DNA from 4 places in the Rhizobium sp. WW22 genome. Region 1 is predicted to be linked to each of the others. Evidence: predicted binding sites of a transcription regulator. Region 1 holds the regulator's gene; each other region holds the start of a gene.
The links. The regulator PhoB, encoded in region 1, activates phosphate uptake and scavenging genes when phosphate is short. The targets are predictions, from matches to a motif close to TGTCATNNANCTGTCAT.
Positions count from the first base shown of each region.

Region 1 (5,291 bases):
CGGCGCCGCTTTGAGCGGCGCTGGTAAGGGAGGGCGCACGAAATGAACATGATGACGGAAGCCGCAAGCGAAAGAGCCTTGGCCAAGAAGATGACCACGATCCCTTACAAGATGATCGGCCAGGACGTTTCTGTGTTCTACGGCGACAAGCGGGCGCTCTTCGACGTCAATCTGAAGATCCGCGCCAATACCGTCACGGCTTTGATCGGCCCTTCCGGTTGCGGCAAGTCCACCTTCCTGCGCTGCCTCAACCGCATGAACGATACGATCGAGACCTGCCGGGTCACCGGCAAGATCACGCTCGACGATCAGGATGTCTACGACGACAGCATCGACGTGGTAGAGTTGCGCGCCCGCGTCGGCATGGTCTTCCAGAAGCCCAACCCGTTCCCAAAGTCCATCTTTGAGAACGTCGCCTACGGCCCGCGCATCCATGGCCTGCATCGCTCAAAGGCCGATCTCGAGCATATCGTCGAGACCAGCCTGCAGAAGGCCGGTCTCTGGGGCGAGGTCAAGGATCGGCTCCATGATGCCGGCACGAGTCTATCGGGCGGTCAGCAGCAGCGTCTGTGCATCGCCCGCGCCGTCGCGGTCAGTCCGGAGGTCATCCTGATGGACGAGCCGTGCTCGGCGCTCGATCCGATCGCGACCGCCAAGGTCGAGGATCTCATCCACGAGCTGCGGGAGAATTTCACCATCGTCATCGTGACGCATTCCATGCAGCAGGCAGCCCGCGTCTCGCAGCGTACCGCAATGTTCCATCTCGGCCACCTGGTCGAGGAGAACGACACCGATAAGATGTTCACCAATCCCGACGATTTCCGCACGCAGGATTACATCATGGGCCGTTTTGGTTGATGATGTCAGGCGCGCGGCTCATTTCACACAGTTCACCTTGAGGATAGAAAAATGGTCTCCACTCACATTCTCTCTGCCTATGACGAAGACCTGAAGTTCCTGACGCGCCGCATTGCTGAAATGGGCGGCCTGGCAGAGCAGATGGTTAGCGACAGCGTACGCGCGCTGGTCAATAGCGACGCTGCCCTGGCCCAGAAGGTCATCTCCGACGACGTCGTTCTCGACCATGCCGAGCGCGAAGTCGGCGACAAGGCGATCGTTACCATCGCCCGCCGTCAGCCGATGGCGGCGGACCTGCGTGAAATCATGGGCTCGATCCGCATTGCATCCGATCTGGAGCGCGTCGGCGATCTCGGCAAGAACACCGCAAAGCGCGTCATCGCCGTCCAGGGCACCGGTGTCCCGCGCCGTCTCGCCCGCGGCATCGAGCATCTCTCCGAACTGGCGCTGAGCCAGCTCAAGGAAGTTCTGGATGTCTACGCGACCCGCTCGCCGGACAAGGCCGTATCGATCCGCGAACGCGACGAGGAAATCGACGCCATGTACACCTCGCTCTTTCGCGAGATGCTGACCTACATGATGGAAGATCCGCGCAACATCACCACCTGCACGCATCTTCTCTTCTGCGCCAAGAACATCGAGCGCATCGGCGACCATGCCACCAACATCGCCGAGACGATCTATTACATGGCGACGGGCGCGCAGCCGGAAGGCGAGCGCCCGAAGGACGATACCGCCAATACCGTCGGCGCAGTGACCGAATAATCCGAAAGCGAAGAAAGGAGACCATAGGCGCATGGTTCCGAGAGTTGCTGTTGTAGAAGACGAGGAAGCGCTCAGCGTTCTGCTGCGCTACAATCTTGAGGCCGAAGGCTTCGAGGTCGACACGATCCTCAGAGGCGATGAGGCCGAGCTGCGTCTCCAGGAGCGCATCCCCGATCTCCTGATCCTCGACTGGATGCTGCCCGGCGTATCGGGCATCGAGCTCTGCCGCCGGCTGCGTATGCGGCCGGAGACTGAGCGCCTGCCGATCATCATGCTGACGGCCCGCGGCGAGGAAAGCGAGCGCGTGCGCGGGCTTTCGACCGGCGCGGACGATTATGTCGTCAAGCCGTTCTCGACGCCGGAGCTGATGGCTCGCGTCAAGGCGATGCTGCGGCGTGCCCGCCCGGAGGTTCTCTCCACGGTGCTGCGTTGCGGCGATATCGAGCTGGACCGCGAAACCCATCGCGTTCACCGCAAGAGCCGCGAAGTGCGGCTGGGGCCGACGGAATTCCGCCTGCTGGAGTTCCTGATGTCCTCGCCGGGCCGCGTCTTCTCGCGTTCGCAGCTGCTCGACGGCGTATGGGGTCACGATATCTACGTCGACGAACGCACGGTCGACGTCCATGTCGGCCGCCTGCGCAAGGCGCTCAACTTCTCCAATATGCAGGATGTCATTCGCACCGTTCGCGGCGCGGGCTACTCCATGGAGGCCTGAGCGGGGATACCCGATCAGGCATCAACATAGCGGCGGAAACAGAAAACGGGCCTCAAGGGCCCGTTTCTTTATCTCAGTCATCAAGCTTCTCAGCCACGCGGCTGGGCCGGCCTACGCCGTTCATGCACCGGCTGGTAGGCCAGGCGCTGATGGTAGGTGCAGTAAGGCGATGAATCTGGGCTCTCATTGCCGCAGAAATGGAAATCGTCCTTCAGCGGATCGCCGACCGGCCACTTGCAGGTGCGCTCCGTCAGTTCCGTCAGGCCGAGGCGGCGGGAAATCGGAACGACGACGTTCGATGCCGGGCGATACTGGATTTCGTTGACGGAATCGATCTCGATCTCTTCCTTCAGCATGGTTGCGCCCTGCTGGCGGGCAACCACCGTGCGGGTAGCAACGCGCGATCCGTAGGTCGCAGCGCGAGGTGCCGCTGCGCTGCGCTTCGGCGTGCGCGCTGCGGTTGTCGCGCCGCCCGCCTTCGCTCGGCCGGGGAGGTTCAGGCGATGCACCTTGCCGATGACGGCATTACGGCTCACGCCACCGAGCTGCGCAGCGATCTGGCTGGCGCTCAATCCTTCGGACCATAGCTTTTTCAGCTTCTCGACGCGTTCGTCTGTCCAATTCATGCCCTGTCTCCGCTGTCGCGTTTCCGATGGCAGAATCCCTCACCATTGCCTCGCATGGTATCGAGGCGCGAAACGCTCTAAAATTGTGGTGACTAGTTCCGCCGCATGCAGTCTAGCAATTGGTTTTTAACCTAGTGTGAGGCTGACTCCGTGACAAGAGTCGCGGGAATCTTGAGGAATCGATTTCGAGGTTTTCCCCAACTTGCTGTCCGGGCGTGGCATTTCTGCCATAGGCGCCGCCCGACGCATCTCTTTTGCCGGCAAGCGTTTTCTCGCACCTGCTAAAACGGCAGTTTTGTTGACATCGCGGTGCAAAACATCAATAGTGCCCAAGCCGCCGCAAGGCGGCATTTTTGATTTTTTCGGACCCGTTTCATCAAATGGAAGCGATCGGTCCTTAAAGTTGTGATCAGGAGATATGGCCATGGCCGAGACCACGCCGCTTTACGACACCTACTTGCGCGCTCCGCTGCGGTTCGAGCGAGGTGAGGGCGTCTGGCTGGTCACTGAGAATGGCGAACGCTACCTCGATTTCGCAGCCGGCGTCGCGGTCAATTCGCTCGGTCATGCTCATCCCCATCTTGTCGCCGAGCTGAAGGCGCAGGCCGACAAGGTCTGGCACCTGTCCAACCTCTATGAGGTGCCCGGCCAGGAGAAGCTGTCGAAGCGGCTGACGGAAGTGACCTTCGCCGACAAGGTGTTCTTCACCAATTCGGGCGCGGAGGCGCTGGAGTGCGCCATCAAGACTGCGCGGCGCTATCAATTCGCCAAGGGGCATCCCGAGAAGTTCCATATCATCACCTTCGAAGGCGCCTTCCACGGCCGCACCATCGCAACGATCGCCGCCGGTGGCCAGGAAAAATATATCGAAGGTTTCGGCCCGAAGGCACCGGGCTTCGACCAGGTGCCCTTCGGTGATCTCGACGCCGTCCGCGCCGCCATTACCGATGCGACGGGCGCTATCCTGATAGAGCCGGTGCAGGGCGAGGGCGGTATCCGCCCGGCGACAAACGAATTCCTGCGCGGGCTGCGGGAGATCTGCGATGAGCACGGCCTGCTTTTGATCCTCGACGAAGTACAGTGTGGTGTCGGCCGTACCGGCAAGCTCTTTGCCCATGAATGGTCCGGTATCAAGCCTGACATCATGGCGGTCGCCAAGGGTATCGGCGGCGGTTTCCCGCTCGGTGCGTGCCTTGCGACGGCGGAAGCCGCTTCCGGCATGAAGGCCGGCACGCATGGCTCGACCTATGGCGGCAATCCGCTTGCCATGGCAGTCGGCAATGCGGTTCTCGATATCGTGCTTGCCGAAGGCTTCCTGCAGCATGTGCGCGATGTCTCGCTGGTCTTCCGCCAGGGGCTCGCCTCGCTCAAGGATCGTTTTCCTGACATCATCGAGGACGTTCGCGGTGAAGGCCTGATGCTCGGCATCAAAGCGGCCATTCCGCAGGCGGAATTGCTGCAGGCGATCCGTGCCGAGCATCTGCTCGGCGTTCCGGCCGGCGACAACGTCATCCGCCTGCTGCCGCCGCTGGTCGTCACTGCCGAGGAAGCACGCGAAGGTCTCGCCCGCCTGGAGCGCGCCGCCGAGCGCGCGCGCGCTGCCCGCACCAAGAAATCGGCTTGAATTCAACGCCCGCTGTCGGGGCGTTCCTGCCCCACGCGGGCGTTATTGTTTTTTCTGGAGCACAGGTAAGGACATGGCTTCTCCGAAACACTTTCTCGATCTCTCTGCCGTTCCGGCTGCCGATCTGCGTAACATCATCGATGACGCGATCGTCCGAAAGAGCGCGCAGAAGGCCGGCACGGCCGACAGGCCGCTTGCCGGCAAGATGCTGGCGATGATCTTCGAGAAGCCGTCCACCCGAACCCGTGTCTCCTTCGATGTCGGCATGCGGCAGCTGGGCGGCGAGACGCTGTTCCTCTCCGGCACCGAAATGCAGCTTGGCCGCGCCGAGACGATCGGCGATACGGCGAAAGTGCTGTCGCGCTATGTCGATGCGATCATGATCCGCACCACCGATCATTCCCGCCTGTTGGAGCTGGCGGAACATGCGACCGTTCCGGTCATCAATGCGCTGACCGACGATACGCACCCCTGCCAGATCATGGCCGATATCATGACCTTCGAAGAGCATCGCGGCCCGATCAAGGGCAAGACGCTTGCCTGGACGGGCGACGGCAATAACGTGCTGCATTCGCTGATCGAAGGGGCCGCCCGTTTCGGCTATCGCATGAATATGGCGGTACCCCTTGGTTCCGAGCCGAAGGATCACTATCTGAACTGGGCCCGCAACGAGGGCGCCGAAATCATGCTCTCGCATGATGCA
Region 1 covers NZ_CP178198.1:125,585-130,875, forward strand. The annotation lists gene pstA (phosphate ABC transporter permease PstA) at 1-27, shown strand, start outside; gene pstB (phosphate ABC transporter ATP-binding protein PstB) at 43-858, shown strand; gene phoU (phosphate signaling complex protein PhoU) at 910-1,623, shown strand; gene phoB (phosphate regulon transcriptional regulator PhoB) at 1,655-2,338, shown strand; gene ACK83U_RS00665 (GcrA family cell cycle regulator) at 2,428-2,964, opposite strand; gene ACK83U_RS00670 (aspartate aminotransferase family protein) at 3,389-4,588, shown strand; partial or broken gene argF (ornithine carbamoyltransferase) at 4,662-5,291, shown strand, end outside.

Region 2 (5,291 bases), 370 kb from region 1:
GCATGTCGCCGATATCCCGCAGCTCAAGCAGGCCTTCGAGGACGGTGTCGACATTCACGCGATGACGGCCTCCGAAATGTTCGGCGTGCCGGTGGACGGCATGCCGAGCGAAGTGCGCCGCCGCGCCAAGGCGATCAACTTCGGCATCATCTACGGCATTTCCGCCTTCGGACTGGCGAACCAACTCTCGATCGAGCGCTCGGAAGCCGGCGACTATATCAAGAAGTATTTCGAGCGCTTCCCAGGCATTCGCGATTACATGGAAGGCGCCAAGCAGGCGGCGCGCGACAAGGGCTATGTCGAGACCATCTTCGGCCGCCGCATCCATTTCCCCGAAATCCGCTCCTCCAACCCTTCCGTCCGCGCCTTCAACGAGCGCGCCTCGATCAACGCGCCGATCCAGGGTTCTGCCGCCGACGTCATCCGCCGTGCCATGATCAAGATGGAGCCGGCGCTGGCCGCAGCCGGGCTTGGCGATCGTGTGCGCATGCTCTTGCAGGTGCACGACGAACTGATCTTCGAAGTCGAGGATGCGGATGTCGAGCGCACGACGCCGATCATCGTCTCGGTCATGGAAAACGCCGCCATGCCGGCGGTCGACATGGCCGTGCCGCTGAAGGTCGATGCGCGCGCTGCCCACAATTGGGATGAGGCGCATTAAGGCTATATCGGGTGTCGCATTCCTAAGTTGGTGAAATTGCTTTCTCGCCGCCAAGGGCGAGATTGGGCAGCTTAAATACTCTTATTTGCCGATCAGCATTTCCAGCACCGAAATAATGGCGCGCTCGGCCTCTTCGAGCGTGCCGCTATTGTCGATATCGGCGACGTCGTAGCTGCCCTCAACGGTCAGCGAGCTTCTTTCCAGCCGCTTCAGCACGTCTTCGCGGCTCTCGCGTCCGCGCGCCATCAACCGCTCGGCCAGCACTTCGCGTGTCGCCGTGATGTTGATGACCTTCAGACGTGGAAATGCGCTCTGGAAGTGATGCAGCGCCGAGCGTGAGCCATTGGCGATCACCAGATGGTCCTGCGCAAGCTCATCGAAGACGTTGGCCGGAATGCCATATTTCAGGCCGTGCGCTTCCCAGGAGACGGCGAAGGCACCGGCCTGTTCCATCGCATCGAAATCGGCGTCGGAGACGCTTCTGTGGTCTTCGTTACCAGCATCGCCGTCGCGCGTAATGACGCGGCGAACGAAGTGGACATCCGGTCGGCCGGCAAAATGCCGGGCGGCCAGATTCATCAGCGTATCCTTGCCGGCACCGCTCGGGCCGACGACGACGGCGAGCGTGCCCGCTGTCGCATCCGTCAGGCCGAGATTAGCCGGCTCGAGATTGGCGCTTGCGCTCATGCCACCCGGCGTCCTTCCCGCCAGACGGAACGCGTCACCGGCACGCCGTGATCGCGGCGAACGCGCACGAGATCCGCCCGCAGCCCTTCGGCAATGCGGCCGCGGTCGTTGAGGCTGACCGTCTTTGCCGGCGTCGCCGTCACCATGGCAATCGCCTGCGGCAGCGAAATACCCTCGACTTCGTCCGCGAGGATGAAGGGGGCGTGCAACAGGCTGAGCGGCACGTAATCGGAGGACAGCACGTCGAGCACGCCGAGTTCGGCCAGGTCGCGGGCGGCGATATTGCCCGAATGCGACTTGCCACGCACGATGTTGGGCGCGCCCATCAGCACGCTCATGCCGGCGCCGTGGGAAGCCTTGGCGGCATCGATACTGGTCGGGAACTCCGCCAGGCGAACGCCGTAATTGATGGCTTCATCGACATGGGCGAGCGTCGCATCGTCATGACTGGCGACCGTGATGCCGCGTTCGGCGCAGACCTTGGAGATCGCGTCACGATGCGGCGTGGCATATTTCGCCGATTCTTCCTGGCGCTTGGCAACGAACTTGGCAAAGGCCTCGTCACTGAGCCCGCGCTTCTTCTGATAGTAGAAGACGTACTGATCCATGGTCTGGAACTGGCGCTGGCCCGGTGCATGGTCCATCAGCGAAACTAGACGGACGTAAGGGTCTTTCTCGAAATCCTGGAAGTGGTCGAGCACGTTGTCAGAAGAGACTTCGCAGCGCAGGTGGATCAGGTGATCGGCGCGCAGGCGATCTTCGCTTTGGGCCGCCTGGATGGCATCGGCCATATCGCGCATCTCGCCCTTTTCGAAACCACCGTCCTCATCAGAGCCCATGCGCAGGCAGTCGAACACGGTCGTGATACCCGAGGTGACGATCTGGGCATCATGCGCCTGGATCGCCGCCGTCTTGTTCCAGCGAACGCCCGGGCGAGGGGAATAATGTGCCTCCAGATGGTCGGTATGCAGCTCGACCAGACCGGGGATCAGATAATCGCCCTCGAAATCCTCGCCGATGAGGGACTTGCCTTCGGAAATGCCGGCAATGCGACCGTCGCGGATCAGCACGGAGCCGTCGACGATCCTGTCTTCGAGGACGATGCGGGCGTTGGAAAGGACGGTTTCTTTGGTCATATCGGCTCTTTCATATTAGGCGCCGGCAAGCGGCAGCCAGGAACGGACGGTAAAGGGAGCACCACGCTCTTCTTCGACGAAGACGGCGAGGCCGGAAATATCGAGCGGCTTGCCGGTATGTTCGGCGAAGCGATGGCGCAGAATTTCCTGTAGTTCGGGTTGACGCTCCGTGGGAACCCGACCGGTCAGCGTCATGTGGAAACGGAACTCGTCATTGACATAAGGATAGCCCCAGCGCAGCAGATTGGCGCGCTGCGGCTCCGTCAAGCCTTCCGGCTTGCGCCTTGCGATGTCATGGTCCGAAAGCGGTGCGCGCAAAGGCTCGAAGGCTTTCACGACGCGCGAGGCGAAATCTTGTAACGGTTCGTAAACGGTGCTGGGCACGAGCGCGAAGAAATGGCCGAGTTGGCCCAACACAAGTTCCGGAATGGTGAAAGCCTTGGTCTGCGAGGCGAATTCGGCGGCAACTTCGAGGAGATCGCGCTCGGTCACCGAAGCGGCTAGCTCGAACGGCGCCTTCAGCGTGGCATGAAAGCCGTAGCGGCGCGGATCGGCCGTCAGTTCGGCATGGCCTTCCGGCAGCGGCGCCATGGCCTTGTCGGAAAAAATCTCATTCGAAAATGCATCACGGCCCAGCCAGCGGGCGGCAAGCGATGTCAACGGATCTTCTTTGGGCGGCGTGAAATAGAGAGCATAGCGCAAGGCTGCATTCCTTGGAAAAATCGGCTGCGCGGGACACTGTTGGGTGATTTGCGACAAACCGCAAGAGCAGCAAGGCAGCAACGGTCCGAATCCGGCTAAAGCCAGCTTGACCGCTGCGGTCTTGCCGGCCTGCGCTACCGGATTCCCGTGACAGAATGATGATGCGTAACGATTTTTTCCCGATCTTTTTATTTCGCTCGCGCACCCATCAGCCGCGAACGCAAGGCGTTGGATGCAGCATCGAACAGGAAGACGACGATCAGGATCAACAGCACCATATAGGCGACGTTTTCCCAGTTCGCGTTGGTGCGCATCGCTTCCCAAAGTTTGAGCCCGATACCGCCCGCGCCGACGGCGCCGATGATGGTCGCGCCGCGCACGTTCGATTCCCACTGGTAGAGCGTCTGGCTGACGATGACCGGAACGATCTGCGGCATGATGCCGTAGCGATGCACGAGAATGGTCGGCGAGCCGGTGGATTTTACGCCCTCGCGCGGCTTGTTGTCGATATTCTCCAGGCCTTCGGAATAGAGCTTGCCGAGCGTACCCGTCTCGGTGAGGAAGATCGCGCCGCTGCCGGCAAGCGGGCCGGGGCCGAAGGCGCGGGTCAGGAATAGCGCCCAGATCAGCATGTCCACCGAACGCAGGAAGTCGAAGAGGCGTTTGAGGATCTGGTTGAGCAGCCGGTTCGGCGTGATGTTGCGAGCCGCCAGGAAGGCGAGCGGAAAGGCTACGAGCGAACCGAGCAACGTTCCCAGAAAGGCCATGACGATGGTCTGGAACAGCTTGGTCCAGACGTCGCCATGCTGCCATGCGCCATTGTTCCAGACATTGTCGAAGGCCAGTGAGAGATTGGACTGGGCAGGGTCCAGCCGCGGCCCCGAAACGATGAGGCTGATGACTTCGCTCGCCGGCTTGTCGAAGAAGGGCGAATGCGTGTCGAAGACGAAGTTGGCCCAGCCAAGAAAGCGCTTGCGGATCTTCACGCGATCAGTGGAAATGCTGGCATCGCCCGCAAAGCCGAGATTGACCAGGATATTGTCGTCATAGACCGTCATCCAGCTGGGTACGGGCTCGGAGCCGACGATCTTCGGCGCATCGCCGGCGATATCGATCGGGATCGTAATGCCGTGCGCAGTCACGATGGCCTGCGTTTTGGTCACGGTTACCGTGCGGCTCGTGCCGCTGACGGAAACGGTCATGCTGCCATCGGGGTTGGTCTTGACCCAGTCAGGATTGGGATTGTCGCCCAAAGGCGAAAAGCGCGGATACTTAATGGTGATCTTGTCGCCGGAGATGCGGAATTCCGGCTGCACGTCATAGCTCACCCATTCGCTGAGATAGATCCCGACGCGCTCCCAATGTGCTTCCGAAATGACTTTCGGCAGATCGAAGAACCACACTGCATAAATGCCGTAGAGGACAATGCCGATGAACATCATCAGCGCACCGAAGCGCTGGCGGAAGGATCGGTGAAGAACCTCCGGATAGCGCGCTTCGATTTCCTGCATGCGGCTGGCGTCGATGATGGACATGGTCAACCTCAATGCTGCAAAAGGAAGGCATGTTCGCCCACCAGACGGCGGCGGAGCCATGCGGAAAACTGATCGACGGCGATGATCGTCAGGAAGAGAAGCAGCACCAGCGCCAATGTCTTGGCGCCGAAACCGCGTGAAATCGCAAGTTTGAGCTCCTCGCCGATGCCGCCGCCGCCGACGGCGCCGATGATGGTGGAGGCGCGAACATTGATCTCCAGACGCAGCAGCGCGTAGGACATGAAGTTCGGCAGCACTTGCGGCAGGGCGGCGAAGCGCACGCGCTCGCTCCAGCTCGCGCCGACGGCGCGCATGCCCTCATCCGGTTTCATGTCGATGTTCTCGACCACTTCGTAGAAGAGCTTGCCGAGCGCGCCGATCGTATGCAGGCCGACGGCGATGATGGCGGCGATCGGACCGATCGACAGGATCGCCGAAAACAAGCCGGCGATGACGATCTCGGGAAAAGCCCGCAGAAGTTCCATGATACGCTTGGTCACCAGACGAATCGGATTGGATGGCGACATGTTGCGGGCGGCGAAGAAGCTCAAAGGCACGGCGAAGACGACG
Region 2 covers NZ_CP178198.1:3,629,682-3,634,972, forward strand. The annotation lists gene polA (DNA polymerase I) at 1-661, shown strand, start outside; gene phnN (phosphonate metabolism protein/1,5-bisphosphokinase (PRPP-forming) PhnN) at 743-1,348, opposite strand; gene ACK83U_RS17630 (alpha-D-ribose 1-methylphosphonate 5-triphosphate diphosphatase) at 1,345-2,484, opposite strand; gene ACK83U_RS17635 (DUF1045 domain-containing protein) at 2,500-3,186, opposite strand; gene phnE (phosphonate ABC transporter, permease protein PhnE) at 3,375-4,721, opposite strand; gene phnE (phosphonate ABC transporter, permease protein PhnE) at 4,730-5,291, opposite strand, start outside.
Region 2: a site for PhoB is predicted at 3,334-3,350, ahead of ACK83U_RS17635 (DUF1045 domain-containing protein). Genes of this name have one in related genera too.

Region 3 (5,291 bases), 1.7 Mb from region 1:
GCCTGCGCGCTGGACGATCACCATGTCACCGACGCGGATATCGCGGCCATCGCGGATCGGCTCGCCCTTGTTGCCGATGCCCTTGATGTAGTCGGCATTGTGAAGCGTCGCATTGGTCACCACGACGCCGCCGACGGTGATCGGCTCGAGGCGCGCGACCGGCGTCAGAGCGCCGGTGCGGCCGACCTGGATATCGATATCGACCAAACGCGTGAATGCCTGTTCCGCCGGAAATTTATGCGCTGTCGCCCAGCGCGGCGAACGCGAGCGGAAACCAAGGCGAGCCTGCAGTTCCAGGCTGTCGACCTTGTAAACGACGCCATCGATATCGTAATCGAGATCCGGCCGCTGCAGCCCTATCTGATCGTAATGCGCAAGAATATCGGCAACCGAATTCAAGCGCTCCATCAACGGGTTGACGGGAAAGCCCCAGGATTTGAAGATCTGCACCATGCCGTATTGCGTATCCGCCGGCATGTCGGACATCTCGCCCCAGGCATAGGCGAAGAATTTCAGCTTGCGGCTGGCGGTCACTTTCGCGTCGAGCTGGCGCAGCGATCCGGCGGCCGTATTGCGAGGATTGACATAGGTCTGCTTGCCCTCGGCCTCCATGTGCGCGTTGAGCGCCAGGAAGTCGCTCTTGGCCATATAGACCTCACCGCGCACCTCGACGACCGAGGGAGCGCCCGCTGGCAAGGTCTGCGGGATTTCCTTGATGGTCCTGATATTGGCGGTGACATTCTCGCCTGTCGTGCCGTCGCCGCGCGTCGCGGCACTCACCATGCGGCCGTTCTCGTAGCGGATGGACATGGAAAGACCGTCAATCTTCGGCTCCGCCGTAAAGGCGATGGAATTATCAGGCAGGCGACCGAGAAAGCGATAGACGCCAGCGACGAAATCCTCGACATCTTCTTGCGAGAAGGTGTTGTCGAGCGAGAGCATCGGCCTGGCGTGGACGACGGGTGCAAAGGTCTCCGATGGTGCGACACCGACCCGGCGTGACGGGCTATCGGCGCGAATCAATGCGGGAAACCGGGCCTCGATCGCATCATTGCGCCGCTTCAGCGCATCATACTCAGCATCCGAAATCTCCGGCGCATCCTTGCCATGATAAAGCGCGTCATGGTGCGCGATCTCTGCAGCCAGATAGGCAAGCGCTGCGGCCGCTTCCTCTTCGCTCAAATCTTCCACGGGCTTCTGTTCGGTGCTCATGAATCTACACTCCCCGATTTCGGAGATGTTTTAGAGCACTTCCGCAAAAAGTGCGAAGCGGTTTTCGCCACGGAGCACGTAAAAACAAAGGGAAAAATCTGCATTTCAGTTACCGAATGCCAATGACCGTCATGGTAGCGTTCACGACAACTTTACGCCATGATCGGCCGTTCTTGATGTTACAGGTGCGGGAAATATCAGCATCGAGCCAGCCTTGGTGGAATTCTCTTTCCAATTCCCGAGCAGCGGCTCTTTCCCGAGTATCACAGGGGATTTAAGATAAGTTATTATGAGAGCGAGACCTCTGGAAATGATCGGATCGTCAGCAGAAATTCGAAATCACGCATGAAGTATCGTCTTGCCGTTCTCTCCATTTCTCTCATCGGTGCAGTGTTGATTATGAGCTCGTTCGTCAGCCGCTCTGCCTTGGGGCTGGTCGTTAGAGCTTGTGAGATCAACTCCACCCTGACAGGATCGCCATATCCGTGCCTCAAGATAGTGGAGTCGCCGGATCCGCTGTCGTCCTACGTTGTCCTTCGCGAACCGGCTGACAAGGAGCGAACCATTCTTGCGCCCCTCGCCGACGTCCCCGGTATCGAGGACCCTCGCCTTCTGACCGCAGGAGCGCCGAACTACTTTGAGGAAGCGTGGAAAGAGTTATCGGCAATCGATCCGCGTGCAGCGAAGGCTTCGAGACAGAATTTTGCACTGGCGATAAACGCCGCCAGCTGGCGCACGCAAGATCGGCTTCACATTCATATGGGGTGCGAGACACCTCGCTTCAGGGCGCTCTTGAAGGCTCACGTGACGGAGATTGAAAGCGGCCGGTTTACGGACTTGAAGACCCGAGCTGGCTGGTGGGCAAGTTTCCACATGGCCGATGACCTCTCGAATTTGAACCCGCTGCAGCTCGTCGCGGATGGCATTGATGGCGCCCGTTCAAATATGGAAAACGTAGTGGTCGGCGTCTTTGGCGCCGTATTGCCTGACGGGCAGCATGGTTTCTATGTTCTGGCGAGAATAAACAAAGCACACAAATCCCGCGGGTCCGCGGAGGATATGATCGATCCTAAGTGCCGGCTCTGATGCATGTCGCGCAGAAGTTCGCGCATCGGCCGAACTCGTTCACAGCCTACGGTCCGATTTCGTAAGATCACTGGCAAACGCTGACCGTCCGTCTTTAGGAGCAGATCAAGACCAGCGCTCGCAAAAGGCCTCAATGTCGCTTGTCTGAAAATCGGCAAGCCGCGCCATGATGGTTTCGAAAGGCCAATCCCACCAAGCGATGGACGCAAGCCTCTCTGCGATGGTTCGCGTAAACCGCTCTCGAATAAATTTCGCGGGAATACCGCCGACAATCGTATAGGGTTCGACGTCTTTGGTGACGACAGCGCCTGCTGCAAGCACGGCACCGTCTCCAACCTTTACGCCCGGCAGAACGATCACGCCGTGACCGATCCAGACATCGTTGCCAATGACAGCGCGATCCTGCTTGCGCCGATCGAAAAACGCATGATCCCGTACGGCGTCCGCCGAGTAATATTCCGGACAATAGGTGAAGCGATGCATGGACGGGCGGTCCATCGGGTGATTGGGAGCGCCGATTCTGACTTCTGCCGCAATGGCGCAGAATTTTCCAATCGTTGAATCACCGACGATGCAGCGCGGCCCGAGATAGGAGAAATCCCCAAGTTCGACCGTGTGCAGAGACGTGTCTTCCAAAATCTCGCAGCACATGCCGACGCGCGAATCTCTTATATTCGCCGTCGGGTGGATAACGGTTTCCGCGATTTTGGGGCGATTTGGCTGTGCGGTCGAGTGCATTGACGGTCTCCGGATTTTAGCCTGCCTAGCCGGGGACGATGAAAGATATGTGACGCAGGACTGCCGAAAGACCGAGCGAGATGTCCGTGGCAGATCGTCGCCGATATCTGCTCCATGGACAGCCGCGAGATCAGCCGTTGCCGGCCAGCAAGCGTTTGGCGGCCGCTCTCGCCTCTTCGGTCACAGAAGCGCCAGCAAGCATGCGGGCGATTTCCTCGGTGCGATCCTTCGGCTCCATGGTAGCAACGCGCGTGGAAATCTTTTCCGAGCCGTCCGCAACCGGCCCCTTGGAAATCAGGAGATGCGTTGCGGCGCGAGCGGCGACCTGCGGTGCATGAGTGACCGACAGCACCTGCACGCGATCGGACAGACGCTTTAGCCGCTGGCCGATCGCATCCGCTACCGCACCGCCGACGCCGGTGTCAATTTCATCGAATACGAGGGTCGGCGCCGAGCCGCGATCGGCGAGCGCAACCTTCAATGCCAAGAGAAAGCGCGACAGCTCGCCTCCGGAAGCAACCTTGGTGATCGGGCCTGGACGCGTACCGGGGTTGGTCTGAACGTGGAATTCGACGACATCGATGCCATCGGCCGTTCCGGCTTCGGGATCACTTGATATCTCCACCATGAAACGCGCACGCTCGAGCTTCAGGGCCGGCAATTCGGCCATGACGGCCGAGGCAAGCGCCTCGCCTGCGTGCCGGCGCTTCTCCGACAGGCTGCGCGCTGCAACGTCAAAATCCGCCTTGGCGGAGGAAAGCTCGGCAGCAAGACGCGCTAGCCGCTCTTCACCGGCATCAAGATCGGCGAGATCCGAAATCATGCGCGCGGCCAGGGCCGGCAATTCCATTACCGGCACGGAGTATTTACGCGAGGCGCCTCGCAACGCGAAGAGACGCTCTTCGACCCGCTCAAGCTCGCGCGGATCGTATTCCGTCTTACGCAGCGCGGCTTCAACCTCCATCTGCGCGTTGGAAAGCTGATCGAGAGCGGCGTCCAGCAATGCGAGGGTATCTTCCAGAAGGCCCGGCGCCTCATGACTCTTGCGCTCCAGCCGGCGCACCAGCGAGGCGATATGCGGCACGGGCGATGCATTGCCGTTGAGAAATTCCGAAGCCTCGGCAATATCGCCGGCAATGCGCTCGGCCTTCATCATCCGCGAGCGCGTCTCGGCAAGCTCGTCCTCCTCGCCATCTTGCGGCGAGAGCTTTCCCAGTTCCTCGACAGAGGCGCGAAGATAGTCGGCCTCGCGGGCAGCCCGCTCCACCTGCTCTCTGTGCTTCCTTAACGTGCGATCGGTATCGCGCCAGATCTTGTAAAGCCTGCCGACTTCCTGTGCCTCATCAGCGAGGCCAGCGAAAGCATCGAGCAAGATGCGGTGCGCATCCGTGTCGACGAGTGCGCGGTCATCGTGCTGACCATGAATTTCGACGAGAAGCTGCCCGATCTGGCGCATGAGCTGAACGCTGAGGGCCTGATCGTTGACAAAGGCTTTGGTGCGGCCATCGGCGGATTGAACGCGGCGGAAAATCAAATCGCCGTCATCATCGATGCCGTTTTCGCGCAGGAGCTTGCGGGCCGGATGCTGCGTGCCGACATCGAATACAGCGGTGACCTGGCCGCGCTCTTCGCCATGGCGCACTAGCCCGCCATCGCCACGCCCGCCCAGGGCCAGCGACAGGCTGTCAAGCAGGATGGATTTGCCCGCACCCGTCTCGCCGGTCAAAACCGAAAGCCCGGACTCGAAGGCAAGATCCAGCCGCTCGATCAAAACGATATCGCGGATCGAAAGCTGGATCAGCATCTGCGCTCAATCTCACGTCCCAAGAAGAAGTTTCTTGCCCGCCCTGGAAATCCAGGAGCCCGAATTTTCGCTCGGCTCAACGCCACCCTTCTGCAGCAGCTGATAGGAATCCTTATACCAGCGGCTGTCCGGATAGTTGTGACCGAGAACCGCGGCGGCTGTCTGGGCTTCCGGAACAATACCCATTGCATAATAGGCTTCGACGAGTCGCGCCAGCGCTTCTTCGATCTGGTTCGTCGTCGGATACTGCTCCACCACCACACGGAAGCGGGAAATAGCAGCCAGATAATCCTTGCGCTCGAGATAATAACGGCCGACCTGCATTTCCTTGCCAGCAAGCTGGTCCTTGGCAAAGCGGATCTTTTCCTGAGCGTCGCTGACATATTGCGACTTCGGATAGGTGTTGACGAGCTTGGTCATCGCCTCGATCGTCTGCTGTGCAGCACGCTGG
Region 3 covers NZ_CP178198.1:1,816,065-1,821,355, forward strand. The annotation lists gene ligA (NAD-dependent DNA ligase LigA) at 1-1,212, opposite strand, end outside; gene ACK83U_RS09040 (CDP-diacylglycerol diphosphatase) at 1,558-2,298, shown strand; gene ACK83U_RS09045 (DapH/DapD/GlmU-related protein) at 2,404-3,036, opposite strand; gene recN (DNA repair protein RecN) at 3,167-4,840, opposite strand; gene ACK83U_RS09055 (outer membrane protein assembly factor BamD) at 4,853-5,291, opposite strand, start outside.
Region 3: a site for PhoB is predicted at 3,075-3,091, ahead of ACK83U_RS09045 (DapH/DapD/GlmU-related protein). Genes of this name have one in related genera too.

Region 4 (5,291 bases), 1.5 Mb from region 1:
GCGCGGCCGACCAGCGAGAAATAAAGCTCGACATATTCGCGGAAGCGGGGATCGTCTTCCGGATTGATGACGGCAAAATCGGTATTCGGACGGATCTTCAGGCCATAGCGCTTCAGGCGCGTCTCGATGACGGAAGGACGGCCAATCAGGATCGGGACGGCCGTGCCTTCTTCAAGAAGAACCTGGGCGGCGCGCAGCACGCGTTCGTCCTCGCCTTCGGAAAAGACGACGCGCTTGCGCTCGGCAATCTTCGCGGCGGCAAAGATAGGCTTCATGACGAAGCCCGAACGGAAGACGAAGCGGTTGAGCTCGTCCATATAGGCGTCGAAATCGGTGATCGGACGCAGGGCGACGCCGCTGTCTGCGGCTGCCTTTGCCACGGCCGGCGCAATGCGCAGGATCAGGCGCGGGTCGAAGGGCGAGGGGATCAGGTAATTCGGCCCGAAGACCGGAGTTTCACCGGTATAGGCCCGAGCCGCAACATCGGAAGGCTCCTCGCGGGCAAGTGCTGCGATGGCGCGCACGGCGGCCATCTTCATCTCTTCATTGATCGTCTTGGCGCCGCAATCGAGCGCACCGCGGAAGATATAGGGGAAGCAGAGGACGTTGTTGACTTGGTTCGGGAAGTCCGAGCGGCCGGTGCAGATCATCGCGTCGGGGCGGGCGGCGCGGGCGAGGTCCGGCATGATTTCCGGCGTCGGATTGGCGAGCGCCATGATCAGCGGTTTTTCGGCCATCTGCGCCAGCAGTTCGGGCTTCAGCACGCCGGCGGCGGAGAGGCCGAGGAAGACGTCGGCGCCCGGAATGGATTCGGCCAGCACACGCTTGTCGCTGTCCTGAGCGTAGACGGATTTCCACTCGTCCATCAGGACGTTGCGGTCCTTGTAGACCAGGCCTTCGATATCATGGACCCAGATGTTCTCGCGCCTGGCGCCGAGGATGACGAGCAGGTTGAGGCAGGCAAGCGCGGCTGCGCCCGCGCCGGAGGCGACGATCTTGACGTCTTCGATCTTCTTGCCGGCCAGTTCTAGTCCGTTGAGGATGGCGGCGGCGACGATGATGGCGGTGCCGTGCTGATCGTCGTGGAAGACCGGAATTTCCATTTTCTCGCGCAGGCGGCGCTCGACGTCGAAGCATTCCGGCGCCTTGATGTCTTCGAGATTGATGCCGCCGAAGGTCGGTTCGAGCGCCGAGACGGTGTTGACCATCTCATCGACCGTCGGGGCTGCGATTTCAATGTCGAAGACATCGATGCCGGCGAATTTCTTGAAGAGAACGGCCTTGCCTTCCATGACTGGCTTGGAAGCGAGCGGGCCGATATTTCCGAGGCCGAGCACCGCCGAACCGTTGGAAATCACTGCTACGAGATTAGCGCGGGACGTGTAATAAGCGGCCGTTTCCGGATTGTCGCGAATGGCAAGACAGGGCGCGGCGACACCGGGCGAATAGGCAAGCGCCAGATCGCGCTGGTTGCCGAGCGGCTTGGTGGCCTGGATTTCAAGCTTGCCGGGGCGGGGATAGCGATGGAAATAGAGCGCCTGTTCGTCGAAATCGCCACTCGCCATGTTTTCGGCTTTTTTCGAAGTGTCGTGCGTATCCATCTCGCGGTCTCCATTCCTGCCTGCGCTTTGAGTCTTCTGCATACATCAATCGCTTCGCCTTCACAGTATGCAATTGAGGTCACAAAGCGTTTTTGTCGTGACAAAACTGAATTGCCTTTTTTGCAAGAATTGAGCGGCGCGGGTCCCTTGGATCGAACGCTGCGCTGGCGGCTGAGCCGTCAAGCACAGGGATTGTCATCTTCCTGAAACACGAGTCTGGTTTTGGAATAGCCAACGTAGGATAGGGCACGGACATATAGTTCGTGAATGAAAACATGGACCCCCGGCATTTCCGAACGCTATTCATTTCTGACGTGCACCTCGGCTCGAAGGCCGCCAAGGCGGACTACCTGCTCGACTTTCTCCGTCATCACGAAGCCGATACCATCTTTCTGGTTGGTGACATCGTGGATGGCTGGAGACTGAAGCGAAACTGGTATTGGCCTCAGCACTGCAACGACGTAGTCCAGAAGCTCCTGCGCAAGGCGCGCAAGGGCACGCGCATCGTCTATATCCCCGGCAATCACGACGAATTCCTGCGTGACTTCCCCGGCATGCATTTCGGCGGCATCGAGGTGGCGCAGCGCGCCATGCATGAAACGGCCGACGGCAAGAAATATCTCGTGCTCCATGGCGATGAATTCGATGTGGTCGTCCGTAACGCCCGCCTGCTCGCCTATCTCGGCGATTGGGCCTATGACATGGCAATCCTGATCAATATCGGCCTTGCAGCGGTACGCCGCCGCCTGAACATGCCATACTGGTCCTTCTCGGCCTGGGCGAAGCTGCAGGTAAAGCACGCCGTCAATTTCATCGGCGAATTTCAGCGTGTCGTCGCCGAAGAGGCCAAGCGCAACGATGCCGATGGCGTCATCTGCGGCCATATCCACCATGCGGTGATCGAGGATCTCGATGGGATCCGTTACATCAACACGGGCGACTGGGTGGAAAGCTGCACGGCGATTGCCGAGCACGAAGACGGCACGTTCGAGCTGATTACCTGGCAGAATATTCTCGAGACGGAACCGGTTGGCTCACCTGTCGAGGAAATGCCGCGGGCACTCGGGGCACAGGCAGCATAATTCTGCACCTGTTCACAGGCTTGCTAATAGCTTGTCATAATTATTGAACGCCTACAGCTTCGGTTTTTCCGAAACGGTACGGTTTGGCCATTTCTCGCCATAGTCGTATTCTCGATAGCGTGATAGGGACAAATAAGTTCCCTTCAGGTCTGTCATGATTCCCGCGATTAAGTCCTTCCAGGGCGAGGGTGCGCCTCCATATTTCCGCTTGCGCACTGCCTTGTCCTACTGCGCTCCGTTGTTCGTCAACGGAATTGCCCTGCCGTTTTTCCCCGTCTGGTTGGCGGGGCTGAATTTCAATGATCATGAGATCGGCCTGGTGCTCGCCATTCCTATGGTCGTGCGGGTGCTCGTGACACCCATCATCGCGGTGCTCGCCGATCATATGACGGAGAGGGCGGATGTGCTGCTATGGTCGGGTGCACTGTCGCTGTTGACGGCTGTCGCGCTCTACTGGACGAGCGACTTCTGGCCGGTGCTTCTGGTCTACGGCATTCAGGGGGCCACCTACGCGCCCTACGTGCCCGTGGTTGAGTCGATCGCCATGTCGGGCGTGCGCCGCTGGGGCTTCGACTATGGCTCCATGCGGGTCTGGGGATCGATCACATTCATCCTGTCGACCCTTCTCGGCGGCCAGCTGATCGGCATATGGGGCGGCACCACTGTCTTGCCCGTAATGGTGGCCGGATTCATTCTGACGACGCTGATGGGGTTTTTCGCCCCGCGCATCGGGCCGACGCGCCGGCGCAACCTGCCTATCAATCTGCAATCTCCGACCGGAAATCTGCGCTCGCCGCACTTGCTCATCACCATGATCGGCGTGTCGATCCAGCAATCGAGCCATGCGATGCTCTATACGTTTGCATCGATCTATTGGCATAGGCTTGGCTTTTCCGGCGCGCAAATTGCTGTCCTATGGAGCATCGGCGTTGCGGCTGAGGTGATGGTTTTCTTCCTGTCGAAGAAGCTTAGTCGGCGGTTCAGCGCTTGGACATTGATCTTTTTCGGCGCGACCATGTGTATTTTGCGCTGGATCCTGTTTCCGATCAATTTCGGCTTCTTCGGCTATTTCGTCCTGCAGTGCTTTCATTCCTGCACCTATGCCTGCGTCCACACAGGCATTCAGCGTCGCATAGTGGCCTCAGTGCACGAAACGCAGGAATCATCGGCCCAGGGGGCGTATTATTTTTACAACGGCATGTTCTTAGGGTTGATGACCCTTGCATCCGGCTATCTCTATGCCTGGCTTGACCTCGCCAGCTATTATGTCATGGCGGGCATTGCAGCTTTCGGGCTGGTCATGGTCATTTTCGCCTACGGGCTGCAGGCCAGGACGCCGGCAATCGGCGGCGGCGCTCACGGCGTATCCTGATGCGGTGCAACAAATTCATTTGGATATCAAAAAGCCGTGACATAAGTTGGCGTCGGCGCGAGATGGAAATTCCACGCGTAGTCGGTGTATTAAGCATTGACCAAGCGGGCTCACCGAGTCGGCGTATGTTGTGCCAGATTTGAAAGACGCATGAGTTTGAAAGCAGCCGAGCAAAGGTCCGATGCACCGAAGATCGATGATGCGCCCGAAGGCGCAGGCCATCGCTATCGGCTGCAAGGCAATTGGCGCAGCGCCAATGTGCATGGCGTGCTGCGACAGATCGAGCAGCTGTCCAAGCGCAGTTCCGGCGGCGACGTCGTGATCGATCTTTTCGGTCTTTCGGATGTGGATACGGCGGGTGCGCTGCTGATCCGCCGGCTGAAGGAAAGCCAGGAAGCGCACAAGGCTCACGTTACGATCGAAGGTTCCAATCCGCATATCGACGAATTGCTGACGACTTTCGACGCGCATCCGGACGATGAGGCAGCAGCGGCGAAGCCGAGGAAATCATGGGCAGAGCGTGTCTTCGCGCCTATCGGTGAAAGCGTCTACGATATCTGGGGCAATCTCATTGCCGCCATGTATATACTGGGTTCGGCCGTGCGCGGCGGTCAGCTCAAGTTTGGTCGCGGCAGCGGCGTTTCGCCAGCCTCGATCGTCAATCAGATCGATCATATGGCGGTGCGCGCCGTTCCGATCATCCTGCTGATGTCGTCGCTGATCGGCGCGATCATCGCCCAGCAAGGCGCTTTCCAGCTGCGTTATTTCGGCGCGGAAATCTTCGTGGTCGATCTGGTCGGCATCCTGCAATTGCGCGAAATCGGCGTGCTTCTGACCGCGATCATGATTGCCGGCCGTTCCGGCAGCGCGATTACCGCCGAAATCGGCTCCATGAAGATGCGCGAGGAAGTGGACGCGCTGAAGGTCATGGGCCTCAACCCCGTCGGCGTGCTCATCTTTCCCCGGCTGGTGGCGCTGACGGTGGCCTTGCCGCTGCTGACGGTTATTGCCAACTTTGCCGCGCTCTTTGGCGCTGCATTGGTGTCCTGGGCCTATTCCGGCATCACGTTTGCGACCTTCATCTCGCGCCTTCATGAGGCCGTCAGCCTTTCGACGATCATTTCAGGCATGATCAAGGCGCCGTTCATGGCGCTGGTCATCGGCATCGTCGCTGCGGTTGAAGGATTGAAGGTGGGAGGCAGTGCCGAATCTCTCGGTCAGCACGTGACGTCATCG
Region 4 covers NZ_CP178198.1:1,581,523-1,586,813, reverse strand. The annotation lists gene ACK83U_RS07920 (NADP-dependent malic enzyme) at 1-1,601, opposite strand, end outside; gene ACK83U_RS07915 (UDP-2,3-diacylglucosamine diphosphatase) at 1,877-2,683, shown strand; gene ACK83U_RS07910 (MFS transporter) at 2,838-4,055, shown strand; gene ACK83U_RS07905 (ABC transporter permease) at 4,206-5,291, shown strand, end outside.
Region 4: a site for PhoB is predicted at 1,795-1,811, ahead of ACK83U_RS07915 (UDP-2,3-diacylglucosamine diphosphatase). Genes of this name have one in related genera too.